One region of the Priestia sp. USM5 genome, then DNA from elsewhere that is predicted to be linked to it. Evidence: riboswitches for the same ligand, from Rfam matches in the RefSeq annotation. Region 1 holds a riboswitch; the other holds the start of a gene.
The links. A riboswitch is a leader RNA that binds a small molecule or an ion and turns the genes downstream of it on or off. The one in region 1 is predicted to bind cobalamin.

Region 1 (6,091 bases):
AGTACGAGTTTCAAATTATTTTAACACAGGGCTTAAATCGTCAAATTCGCCGTATGTGTGAAGTGCTCGGATATGAAGTGTACCGCCTTCAGCGTACGCGTATTATGAATATTCACTTAAACAACTTGCCTGTTGGGCAATGGAGAGATTTAACGAAAAAAGAGCGTACGCAGCTATTCAAAGAATTAGACTATGAACCTAAAGAGTGGTAAATCAAAAGACACCAGCCTGTTAGACTGGTGTCTTTTTTTATTCGCATACAACTACTTGTCTAGAAAATACGCTTTTGCGCGCTACGCAGCGATCTGAAATAGAAAAGCCAGCTTCATGAATCATATGGTCAATCGTGTCTACTGTAATCACGACTACTTTATCCGCAAAGCGGCGAGCGTGTTTTAAAATAGAAAGCTGATCTTCAGGCGTCGCGTGGGTGTAGAGATTGTAAGGCATGTCGATGATCGCTACGTCATAGTGAGTGGTAACATCCGAAATCGGTCCGGTTTTGACATCACCCTTTAAGCCGAAATGCGCAATATTTTCACGAGATCCGTCGGTCACAAGTGGGTTGATATCGCGTCCTACAATATCAATGCCCATTGAAAGAGCTTCTACGAGGACTGTACCAATACCACAGCATGGATCAATCGCTTTGATTCCTTCAGGCTTTGGAACGGCAATGTTAGCTACAGCTCTTGCAAGGCGGGTACTGAGTGCCGTAGAGTATTCACGCGGTTTCTTCAAATGATGCAGCCATACAGCTTCGCTTTTTTGATATTTTCCAAAATACCAGCGTCCTTCAAATGGAACAATTCCAAACAAATGGTCAGGGTTATGCAAGTCTGCTTCTGCTACAAAATGCCAACCCACATCACGTTCAATCGCACGCTGACCTTTATAGCTTATTTTTTGATCTTTTTCCAAGTCATTAATTTTCATAAAAATGAGTTTAAATGTTTGATCTCCAAGGTCAATATCTTCTACTTGTTTGCAAATATCTGCAAGGTCATCTGATTCATACATAATATCTAATCGCTCTTTGATAAAAGGGCTTCTGCTTGGATCAAGTTTAACGGCGCTTCTTATGATAGGTTTCTCAGTTTCAATTTCAAAAAGAGAGCGTCTCTCTAATTGACATAGTGAGAGTTCCTCTTCGCTGCATGCGTATGTGTAGATATACTGAGGCAGCTGCGTATGGTTATTCAATATCGTATCATCCTTTATCGTATCTAATTATCCTTCTTCTCAAACAATAGCGAGAAAAGAAGAGAAAAGCAACGAATTTAAATATATTTGGCTGTGAATACTAAATTGAAGCGCTACATAGTCCACTTATTTGACAAAACATGCTAAAATAACTGATGATAACCTGCATGTGCTGCTGTTTATACAAAAGAACTGGATCAAGGTTTCTCAAAAATCATTTATACACTGCTGACATTTTGATGAATAGGAGAGGCTACGTGATGTCTAAAAGTGATCATGAAAAGCAACAGATGAGTCGGGCTGATATGAAAAAACAAGCTAAAACATCCTCGCAAAACCTTGTGATGAACGTACTCATTGCCATTGTATCTGCATGTATTTTAGCTCTTATTATAAATATTTTTGTACTAATGAAATGAGTCGGTCGTTATGCTGCTCATTTCTTTTTATTAGGTTCAGCTTTTATTGAAGAGTTTGAGGTCTCTTTCACTAGAGAGCACATTGTGAATAGCATATCTTTTTTTTACAAATGATAGTTGTGATATGATAAAGCAATAATACATTAGACAAAAAGCTGGAGGTTACTTAGTATGCCATTACTTAGATTTGATGTAATAGAAGGAAGAGACGAAAAAGAGTTAAAAGCATTACTAGACGCTACTCATCGAGCGATGCTAGAAGCCTTTGGCGTCCCAGAACGCGATCGTTATCAAATTGTACATCAGCATCCTGCTCATGAAATGATTATTGAAGATACAGGTCTTGGCTTTGAGAGAAGCAAGGATTTGGTTATTATAAGTGTGACGAGCAAACAGCGAACAGAAGAGCAAAAACAAGCTCTTTACAAATTAATTGTAAAAGAGCTGGGAGAAAGCTGCGGAATTCAGCCAAGCGACATTATGATTTCAATTGTTGAAAACGGTAATGCTGACTGGAGCTTTGGTATGGGAGAAGCTCAATTCTTAACTGGGAAATTATAAAATGGTTTATTATCTAGAGAAGCCCTTATTTCTAAGGGCTTTTTCTCATTTTGTCTATAAAAATATTATTCTCTTAGTCACATCTTACTCAAAATTAAATACAGACATCTGTCAAATGAATGATACAATAAGCTTATATGCCGTTTTGAGTGGGAAAACCAAAAAAGAGTTCGGCGTACTAACTTCAGAACAACAATAATTTTACATAAAGATGTAAAGATTTAAAGGTTAAAAGAGAAATGTATAAAATCTGTAAAACAAAAGAACAGTTACGCGTTAAACATAGGAGTAAAAGGTTCTTCACGTGTTTTTTCGGATAATAAGAGAAAGTAATTTTGATCATTGAGGAGGAACTTAGAATGTTTGGATTTGATGCAGATGTATCGCCATTAGTGCGAATTAAAGTAATTGGAGTCGGCGGTGGAGGAAATAACACCGTTAACCGTATGATTGAACATGGTGTACAAGGGGTAGAATTTATCGCCGTTAATACGGATGCTCAGGCGCTTAATTTATCTAAAGCAGATGTGAAAATGCAGATTGGTGCGGCATTAACGCGAGGATTAGGTGCAGGAGCTAATCCAGAAGTAGGAAGAGAAGCTGCAGAAGAAAGCAGAGAGCAAATTCAAGAAGTACTGCAAGGCGCAGATATGGTATTCGTAACAGCTGGCATGGGGGGAGGCACTGGTACTGGAGCAGCTCCGGTTATTGCCCAAATTGCCCGTGAACTAAATGCTTTAACAATTGGAGTAGTTACTCGCCCTTTCAAGTTTGAAGGAAATAAACGTACCAAGCAAGCAGTAGGCGGTATTACTGCGATGAATGAATCGGTAGATACCCTTATTGTCATTCCAAACGACCGCTTGCTTGAAATCGTTGATAAAAAGACACCTATGCTTGAAGCATTCCGTGAAGCAGATAATGTTCTTCGCCAAGGTATTCAAGGTATTTCAGATTTAATCGCTGTTCCGGGGCTGATTAACCTTGACTTTGCTGATGTAAAAACAATTATGTCTAATCAAGGATTTGCGCTTATGGGTATCGGACGAGCTTCGGGATCAGATCGAGCAATTGAAGCAGCGAAAAAAGCGATTTCTAGTCCGCTGCTAGATGCATCGATTGATGGAGCAAGAGGCGTGCTGCTGAACATTACGAGCGGCAGCAGCCTGAGTCTTTACGAAGTACAGGAAGCAGCAGATATTGTCACGTCCGCTTCTGATCAGGACTTAAATATGATTTTTGGATCTGTGATTAATGAAGATTTAAAGGACGAAATGATGGTAACCGTTATTGCCACTGGATTTGATGATGAAGATATTTCACCATCAGCTTCCACTTCTAGAGTTTCAAGAGCACGCTACTAAATTAAATAACCAGCTTTTATGGTGGCAATTGTTTTTCAATTGCCTTAAAAGGGAATCCGGTGAAAATCCGGAGCGGTCCCGCCACTGTAACAAGGAGCCTTATGTCAAAAAGCCACTGTCTATTTAGAGACGGGAAGGCGGTATAAGGCAATGACTTGAAGCCAGGAGACCTGCCATAAATCGCAGCACACAATAACCTACGAGGATAGGGAGGTGTTTTGGCAGAATCAAAAATACGATAAACAAGGGATACGTTTATCTGAATTTGTTGTGAAGGCAAGCACTTCTTTTTAGAAGTGCTTTTTTTTGTGTATTAAAATAGAAGGTGGAAAAATGAATGATAAATAATAAAAAACTTGTATCTATGATATTTCTCGTGTTACTTTGCCTCACTGCTTGCGCTCCTAATGAAGAGAGCGTAAGTATAAAAGAAAGAAAGAAAACGGATAAAAGTGTGACGTTTTTATTTAATTTTACATCTGCAACGCTTGATCCTCATACGGACGATAATTATACAGCAGTTCGTGGGGGAGTAGGGGAGACGCTTGTTAAAATCAACGACGATTTAAAAATAAAGCCTTGGCTTGCTGAAAAGTGGGAAACGAAAGATAACGGCCTTACATGGACATTTATGATAAGAAAGAACATCACGTTTCAAAATGGAAAAGCGCTGAATGCAAATGCCGTTAAGTCTTCTCTTCAAAGAACGATAGACCAAAGTTATGCGATGAAAAACGCTTTAAATATTAAAGAAATGAAAGCGAACAGTCATGCGCTGACAATTACATTAAAAGAAACAATGCCTAAATTTCCTTCTGAATTAGTGCATCCAAATACAGCTATTATAGATGTTGATGCTTCTAATATAGCTAAGAAGCCCATTGGTACGGGTCCATTTCGCGTCTTGTCTTTTGATCAAGGAAATCAAGTAAAATTAGAAAGATATGAAAATTATTGGGGTGGAAAAGTGAAATTGAAAAGTGCGATCTTTGGATTTAACGAAGATGCTAATGCGCGAGTTGCTGCTCTTCAATCTGGAACAGCCGATATTATTTATCGCCCGCCTTTAGAAAGCTTGGGCACTTTACAAACAGATCCGTCTTTTAAAGTAAGTGGAGTACCTAGTGTGCGCACCCATTTATTGCTTTACAATCAAACTAATGACGCATTAAAAGACGAAAATGTAAGAAAAGCTATCGATACCTTATTGAACCGAAAAGAAATTGTTAGCAGCATCATGAACAATCAAGCGGCAGCGGCTCGAGGTCCATTTTTACCCCAATTACCTTTTGCTGATAGTACTGCTAATGAGCAAAGAGGTATGACATCTGCTAAAAAATATTTAGAGAAAGCAGGCTATCAAATCAAAAATGACAAAGCAATCAAAAATGGAAAGCCACTATCGCTCTCTCTTGTCACATATAGTTCTTTGCCAGAACTGCCTTTAATTGCTCAGCTTATACAGTCTAATGCCAAAGAGTTAGGAATTACTATTAAGATTCACCTAGTTGAAGATAGCGATGAATATGTAATGGCAAAAGATGATTGGGATTTAGCATTGTACAGCCTTATCACAGCACCTAGAGGAGATGCCAGCTATTATTTAAGTACGAACTATTTGCCCGGCGGTGGTTTAAATGCCAGCCGGATTAATGATGATACGCTAACAAAAATGATAGAACAGTTAAATTCAACAGTAGATGACGCAAAACGAGATCAGTTAGCCAAACAAGCAACCGCTTTGATTAATAGAAAAATGCTGACGTCATCGATTGTACATCCAAACATTGTTGTTGCTTATAATCAAAAAGTGAAAAACTGGACAACAAATCCAAGCGAGTATTATATGCTGACTCAGCATTTAGACGTAACGCCGTAGTTAACATTGCAGCATAAGCAGAGAAAAGAAAAAGTATACAATGATCGTTAAAAGGATGTGACAGTAAACGTGCAAGAAGTACAAATGTATCAAATTAAAGAAGTAAAAGAAAAGGATGCTGAAGTGATTCAGTTTGTCATGAATATGCGGAATGAGCTATTTCCTATGCTGGAAAAAAATCAGCTTCCTGTGGATTTGCTTCATTTTAATGAACATTACGTTCAAGCGAAAGACGCTGCTTTTTTTGCAGCTGTTACGGAAAATCAACAAGTAATTGGAACCATTGGTTTATACGCTTACGATGGACGGTTTCATGCATTAAAAGAGCGATATGAACATAGAACTGCAGCTGAGGTTGTAAAATGCTATGTCGATCCAGCGTACCGGCGTCTAGGCATTGGACAGCAGCTGTTAAAAGCAGTTGAACAATTTGCCCAAAGTCATTTTTATGACACGCTGTATCTGCATACTCATCCTTTCTTACCTGGCGCTATTCCTTTTTGGGCTTCACAAGGCTTTATCAAAAGGCTAGCTGAACAGGACGAACCATGGAATACGCTGCACATGGACAGAAAAATACAACGAGTCGTAACGTAACGAGATCATACAGTAATTACCATGGAATCTGTATATGGGCTCATGCTATAATGAACGTAACTTACATT
Region 2 (6,091 bases), 2.1 Mb from region 1:
AAAATAGATGGGTCCCAATCATGCTTCATAGTCGAGATAAACTCGCGAATTTGATCGTTCCCTTCAGGATCTCTACTTCCATGACCGACAAATAAAACTGATTTCATATAATGCCCTCCCATTTTTAATCTCCACACGGAGCTGGTTCTACTTTTATTTTTGGTGTTATATCTTGATAGTCGAATCCATAAACATTCTTCACACGCTTAAAGAATTTATGAAACCGCTCATTTGGATGACCTTTTTCTTTATATTCATGGACAATGTTCTCCACTATTTCAACAATGTCATCGGGCGCTATGCCTTCCGCCACAATTTGACCTGAATGGGCGTTTCGTCCAACCGTTTTAGCCCCTAAAAATAAGTCAAACGCACCTTTTCTGTAGACAATGCCGATATCTTCTTGAACAGCACCGTAACAGGCCATACCGCATCCATTAATACCAAGCTTCAGCTCTTTTGGCATGTCCATTCCACCGAGACGCTTTTGTAATTGTTCCGTATGCGGGATGGCGTCACTTTTTTCTCCATCACAAAAATCACACGCTTTAATTGTAAACACGTCTCCGACTGGAGATAGTAAAAAGGAAGCTGATTGGAGCTTTTTAATAATCACATCTGGCTGAGCCGTTGGAATTTGCAGTTTGATTTGATGGTCAGGCGTATACTCCATCGTACCTTTTTCACCAACAACTTCTGCTAGTGTTGTCATTTGAACGGGCGTAAACTTCTTATTTGCAAGCCCTGGACTAACTGCCACTTCAAAAATAGACTCAATTGGCTGGTGTACGACCGGTGAAGTAGTTTCACCTAAAATTGCTTGAAGCGCTTCTTCTGCCAGAGCTCGTGAAGCTGCTTTTTCTTCTTTTGTATTCTGAACATCTTCAATAGCTGAAGCCGTTTGCTTTACAGTCTCCTCTTGATCAAGAGCCCATGGTTCTGCTTCTTTTCGAAGTCGCTGATGCGGTCTTAGCGGCTGCTCTGTTTGGTTGAGGGTATATTTCCGCTGATACCCGCGCGGTGTAATCATTAAGTCATCGTAAAAGAACGTAGATGAATTTCCGACAACAACGGTAGTCAGCATGCCTATTTCATGATTTAACATGTCTTTTAAATTGGTCATTACCACTTCTTCACGGTCACGATAAGCGCTTTTCACAAGACCAACAGGCGTATCGGGGGAACGGTATTTTAATAAAATCCTTTGCGCTTCCACAATTTGTCTTGTGCGTCTTCCGCTTTTCGGATTATAAAAAGCTACTACAAAATCTGCTTGTGCAGCTGCTTCGATTCGTTTTTCGATTAACTCCCAAGGCGTAAGGTGGTCACTTAAACTAATCGTACAGGCATCATGCATCACGGGCGCCCCAAGGAGGGATGCGCATGAATTAATAGCCGAAATGCCAGGAATCACTTCCAGCTCTACGCCCGTTTCTTTTTTCCATCCTTTTTCAATCAACACTTCATACACAAGGCCGGCCATTCCGTATACTCCTGCATCTCCGCTTGAAATGACCGCCACGGTTTTTCCCGCTTCAGCTTGCTTTACGGCTTCTTGTGCACGGCTTACTTCTTCGGTCATTCCTGTACTAATAATTTGCTGATTCGTTAATAGTCCTTGAATTAATTCCACATAGGTTTTATAACCAATGATCATATCACTTTCTTGAATGGATTCTCTTGCTCGCTGTGTAATATGTTCAAAGCTTCCTGGGCCGAATCCAATAACTAACAGTTTACCTTTCATGCTAGCTCCTCCTTTATGCGTTACTTTTTACTTTGTCAATTCCTTCTATGGAGTCACTCTTTTCCGGAGAAACAAAACTGTTTTGATCATATTCATAAATAAGTGATTCCTTTATACTGCAGCCTCCTGCTAAATGTTCTTCAACAATTCGATGAGCTACGTTTTCAGTGACCTGCTTGTACCAATCTCCTGAAGGGTACACGATAGCTACAGGAGCATCTTTGCATCTTCCGTTACAGCGCGTACGGGTTGTGTGAACCGCTTCATCTAGATTCAGTTCAGTCACTTTATTTCGAATAGCTTGCGTGGCTTCTTCTCCACCTTTTCTCATACAGCTGCTTCCATTACAAATCAATACGTGATGTTTTGTTCCATTTAAGTTCCACGTCGTCACACTTATTCGCTCCTTTACTAAAAAAACGCCTCTATCAATGATAGAGGCGCAGAAAAATTCAAACTAAGTTTTTGCACTTCCACCTATATCCCGTAGGGTAAGCTTCGCATTAGAAAAAGGCTGGTTTCCTGACTTCGATTCATCACTTGATTGCGCCTTCCCGAATACAGTGGCATATGCAATCAGCTCCTCTTCACAGTGGCGGGTACCGCGCTGGCTTCACACCAGACTTCCCATTTAACGCAATGTGAGCATTGCGCACCTTTTTTGCACGATATGTAGTTTTGTGCTACGAGAAAAACCCGCTTCGCTAATATGCGAGCAGGTAAAACGTCAGAATAAAAGTGTACACGAATGCCACTTTAAGCCAACGTTTCCCTTCCCGCTCCCCGGAGAAATAGAAACTTCACAATAAAGACAGGTCTCCTGACTTGTGTATCATTCTACTTGAGAACCTTCCCGTGATTTTTCCACAGTGGTTATACTCGTTCGTCCACACTTACAGTTGCGGGGGCAGTACTGGTCTTTCACCAGTTTCCCTATTAAGCCTTCTTGGCATCTTTACTGTTGCTGTTTGATATATATGAACCTTTTAAACTATCAGAATAATAGAAGTAACTACCATATCATAGCGTACATTTTTTTTTATTTCAACTCTATTCTTTTCGTAAGATACAAGAAGCTATAAAAAAAACAAGAGCATAAAGTCAGCTCTTGTTTTTTCATTATATAGCTACTAATGTTAAATGAGGATCATTATAATACACGACTTCTGAAAGAACTTTACAGCCATTTGTTTTTGCAAAAGCTTCTCTCGCCTGCGTTTCAGTTTCAAATTCAAACATTTTCATTTCTTTTCCAGCATATACCGTCAGTACCCACATGAAAAGATTCGCCTCCGATTATTGTAGTGATCGCTATATCCACATTATGACGAAACCATATCCTTTTGAAAACCCATTCTACAAAACTTGTCACAAGAAACTTTTAAAAATTTAAAAACATTTTAACTTCTGTAAATGAACAAAATGTACAAAAGGTTTAAGCCGTATTATACCTCTTTAAAAAAGGTGCTTTTTTTACCAACTGTTGCTTCACCAGTAAAAATATATATAGTATTTATTAAAAAAAGAAGCCGGACAGCCGGCTTCTTTTTTAGGAAAGGAAAGTACAGACATCACAGTCCCGTCCTGCTCTTTGTTTTGCATAAAAATACACTAATTAAATATTCCTTTCTTAAAGCAGAACCATGTTCGATTGCACATAGTGGTAAAGAAGCTTGTACGTATGGTTCAATGAATCTTGATGCGTTCTCTCAAACGCATGAGAAGAATCAATTCCTGGACCAATTAAGCCGTGTACGATGTCATGCCCGGCACGAATAGCAGCAGAAGCATCTGATCCGTAAAACGGATAAATATCTAATTTGTACTGAATATCATGCTGCTTAGCTAGCTCCACCAAATGCTTTCTCAAACCGTAATGATATGGGCCGCTTGAATCTTTTACACAAATAGACACGGTGTATTCATCAGTAGATTGTCCATCTCCCATGGCACCCATATCAACCGCTAAGTATTCTACCGTTTGAGGCGTAATATTCGAATTTCCTCCGTATCCAATTTCTTCATTATTTGAAATAAGAAAGTGCGTAGTGTATGGCAGTTCGATCTGCTCTTCTTGAATTGTTTTCATGAGCTGAAGCAATAAAGCTACGCTTGCTTTATCATCGAGATGACGAGATTTAATAAAACCGCTTTTTGTTATTTCTACACGAGGATTAAACGAAACAAAGTCGCCGACTTCAATTCCAAGACTGCGAACATCTTCTGCGCTATGTACTTTTTCATCCAATCGAATTTCTATATTATCTTGATTTCGCTCAGCTTTACCTGCATCTTTATACACATGAACAGATGTTTGATGCATAAGGATGGTCCCTGTAAATACTTCTCCTGCTGACGTTTCGATTTCACAATATTCTCCTTCAATGGAATTGTAGCGGAACCCTCCAATCAAGTCGATTTTCAGACGTCCACTCGGTTTGATTTCTTTTACCATAGCACCTAATGTATCGACATGAGCCGTCAGCATGCGGTGATGATCCGTATCTTTACCGGGAATAGTAGCGACTAAGCCTCCTTTTCGATTGCGATACGTTTGAATATTTAGCTCTTTTACATAGTCTTCGACAAATGAAATCACCTTTTCTGTATTTCCAGAAGGACTGGGAATCGAAACAAGCTTTTTAATTAACTGAACAGTTTCCGTCATTATGACACTTCCTTTGTCTCTCATTTCTTTTATTTTACCATATGTTTCAAAAAAGATAACAGGCAGCTCCAAACAAAAAAGCCAGGCAGCTGCCCGGCTTTTTTGTTTTAAGCTATGTTTGATTTCTTTAATTCATTTGTGTAATTTAATGATTTTTGCTTATCAAACTCGCCTTCAGACTTGGACATTACAATTGCAGCTAAAGCATTTCCTACTACGTTAACTGTGGTACGCATCATATCAAGAATGCGGTCAATTCCTGCAATAAATGCCATGCCTTCAAGAGGGAAGCCCATAGATTCAAGCGTAGCAAGTACAACTACAAACGATGCCCCTGGTACACCAGCCATCCCTTTTGAGGTTAACATTAGCACAAGAAGGAGCTGAATTTGATCCATAATGGAAAGGTCAATGCCGTACATTTGAGCAATAAACAGCGATGCCAGCGCCTGATAAATGGTTGAACCATCTAAATTAAACGTGTAGCCTGTTGGAATAACAAACGATGTAACCGATTTAGAACAACCGAAGTCTTCCATCTTTTTGATAAGAGATGGTAAAACGGCTTCTGAACTTGCTGTTGTAAAAGCAAGAAGCAGCTCGTCTTTTAACACTTTTATGAGCGTAAACATGCTTGTTCCAGCCATTTTAGCAATAATTCCAAGAACCACAAGCACAAAGAAAATCATGGTGAAGTAAACGGCGAACACTAATTTCCCTAATGGAATAAGTGATCCGACACCAAACTTTATAATATTAACACCAATAAGTGCAAATACACCTACTGGAGCAAATTTCATCACCAAATTAGTTACCCAAAACATTGCATCCAAGACGCCTTCAAAAAAGGCTAAAACAGGTTTTCCTCTCTGTCCAATCGAAGCTACGCCTACACCAAACAGTACGGAAAATAAAATGATTGGTAAAAGATCGCCTTCTGCTACCGACTGAAAGACGTTTGTCGGAACAATATGAAGAAGCTCCTGAGCAATCCCTGTACTTTCAGACGTTTTTGCCGTTGCCTCATATTGAGAAATATCGCTTTTTTCAATATGTCCCATATCAACCCCTGCACCAGGGTGGAATAAGTTCGCGGCAATAATCCCCACTACAATCGCAATGGTTGTAACAATTTCAAAATAAAGAATTGTTTTTCCGCCAAGCTTACCTAATTTTTTGATATCGCCTACTCCTGCGACCGCTACGATTAATGCTGAAATCACGATCGGTACGACAATCATCTTAATTAAATGAATAAATATGTCTCCAATTGGCTGTAAAATAGAAATGGCCGTATCGCTTCCGTAAAAGATAGCACCTACAGCTACGCCTAAAATCAGTCCAATTAGAATCTGAGTTGCTAGACCTAACCTTTTCACTTTCTTGCTCCTTTCGCACAGTTGACTTTCACCCATCGAGCATATGCGGTTCAACGAACCGTGTATAAATATACATCCTTACAGCACCTTATGTAAACAGTTCTTTACTAATAAGGATGTAAGGCCGCACATGCAAATTTTTAAAAGCCACGGTTCTGTTTTATCATATCAAATAATTGTTGTACACTGAGATTTTTTTGCTAAGTATTTTTCTATTTTTGCTATTTCAGCGAATAAATAAAAAAAATAAAATTTTATATTGAAATATGCATTTTAGGTTAGTATAATACGATACAT

Region 2: another riboswitch for cobalamin. It lies ahead of ACWATA_RS11360 ((2Fe-2S) ferredoxin domain-containing protein); the one in region 1 lies ahead of nikA (nickel ABC transporter substrate-binding protein).

What each region holds. Positions count from the first base shown of each region.
Region 1 is NZ_JBSGKN010000001.1:4,146,589-4,152,679, reverse strand. Features, by position in the region: gene rluF (23S rRNA pseudouridine(2604) synthase RluF) at 1-212, shown strand, start outside; gene ACWATA_RS21840 (TRM11 family SAM-dependent methyltransferase) at 250-1,203, opposite strand; gene ACWATA_RS21835 (hypothetical protein) at 1,464-1,622, shown strand; gene ACWATA_RS21830 (tautomerase family protein) at 1,794-2,183, shown strand; gene ftsZ (cell division protein FtsZ) at 2,543-3,547, shown strand; cobalamin riboswitch at 3,550-3,740, shown strand; gene nikA (nickel ABC transporter substrate-binding protein) at 3,885-5,426, shown strand; gene ACWATA_RS21815 (GNAT family N-acetyltransferase) at 5,496-6,023, shown strand.
Region 2 is NZ_JBSGKN010000001.1:2,078,276-2,084,366, reverse strand. Features, by position in the region: gene ACWATA_RS11370 (sirohydrochlorin chelatase) at 1-107, opposite strand, end outside; gene cobJ (precorrin-3B C(17)-methyltransferase) at 125-1,747, opposite strand; gene ACWATA_RS11360 ((2Fe-2S) ferredoxin domain-containing protein) at 1,761-2,141, opposite strand; cobalamin riboswitch at 2,243-2,422, opposite strand; cobalamin riboswitch at 2,541-2,719, opposite strand; gene ACWATA_RS11355 (hypothetical protein) at 2,867-3,025, opposite strand; gene ACWATA_RS11350 (M42 family metallopeptidase) at 3,378-4,415, opposite strand; gene ACWATA_RS11345 (cation:dicarboxylate symporter family transporter) at 4,523-5,794, opposite strand.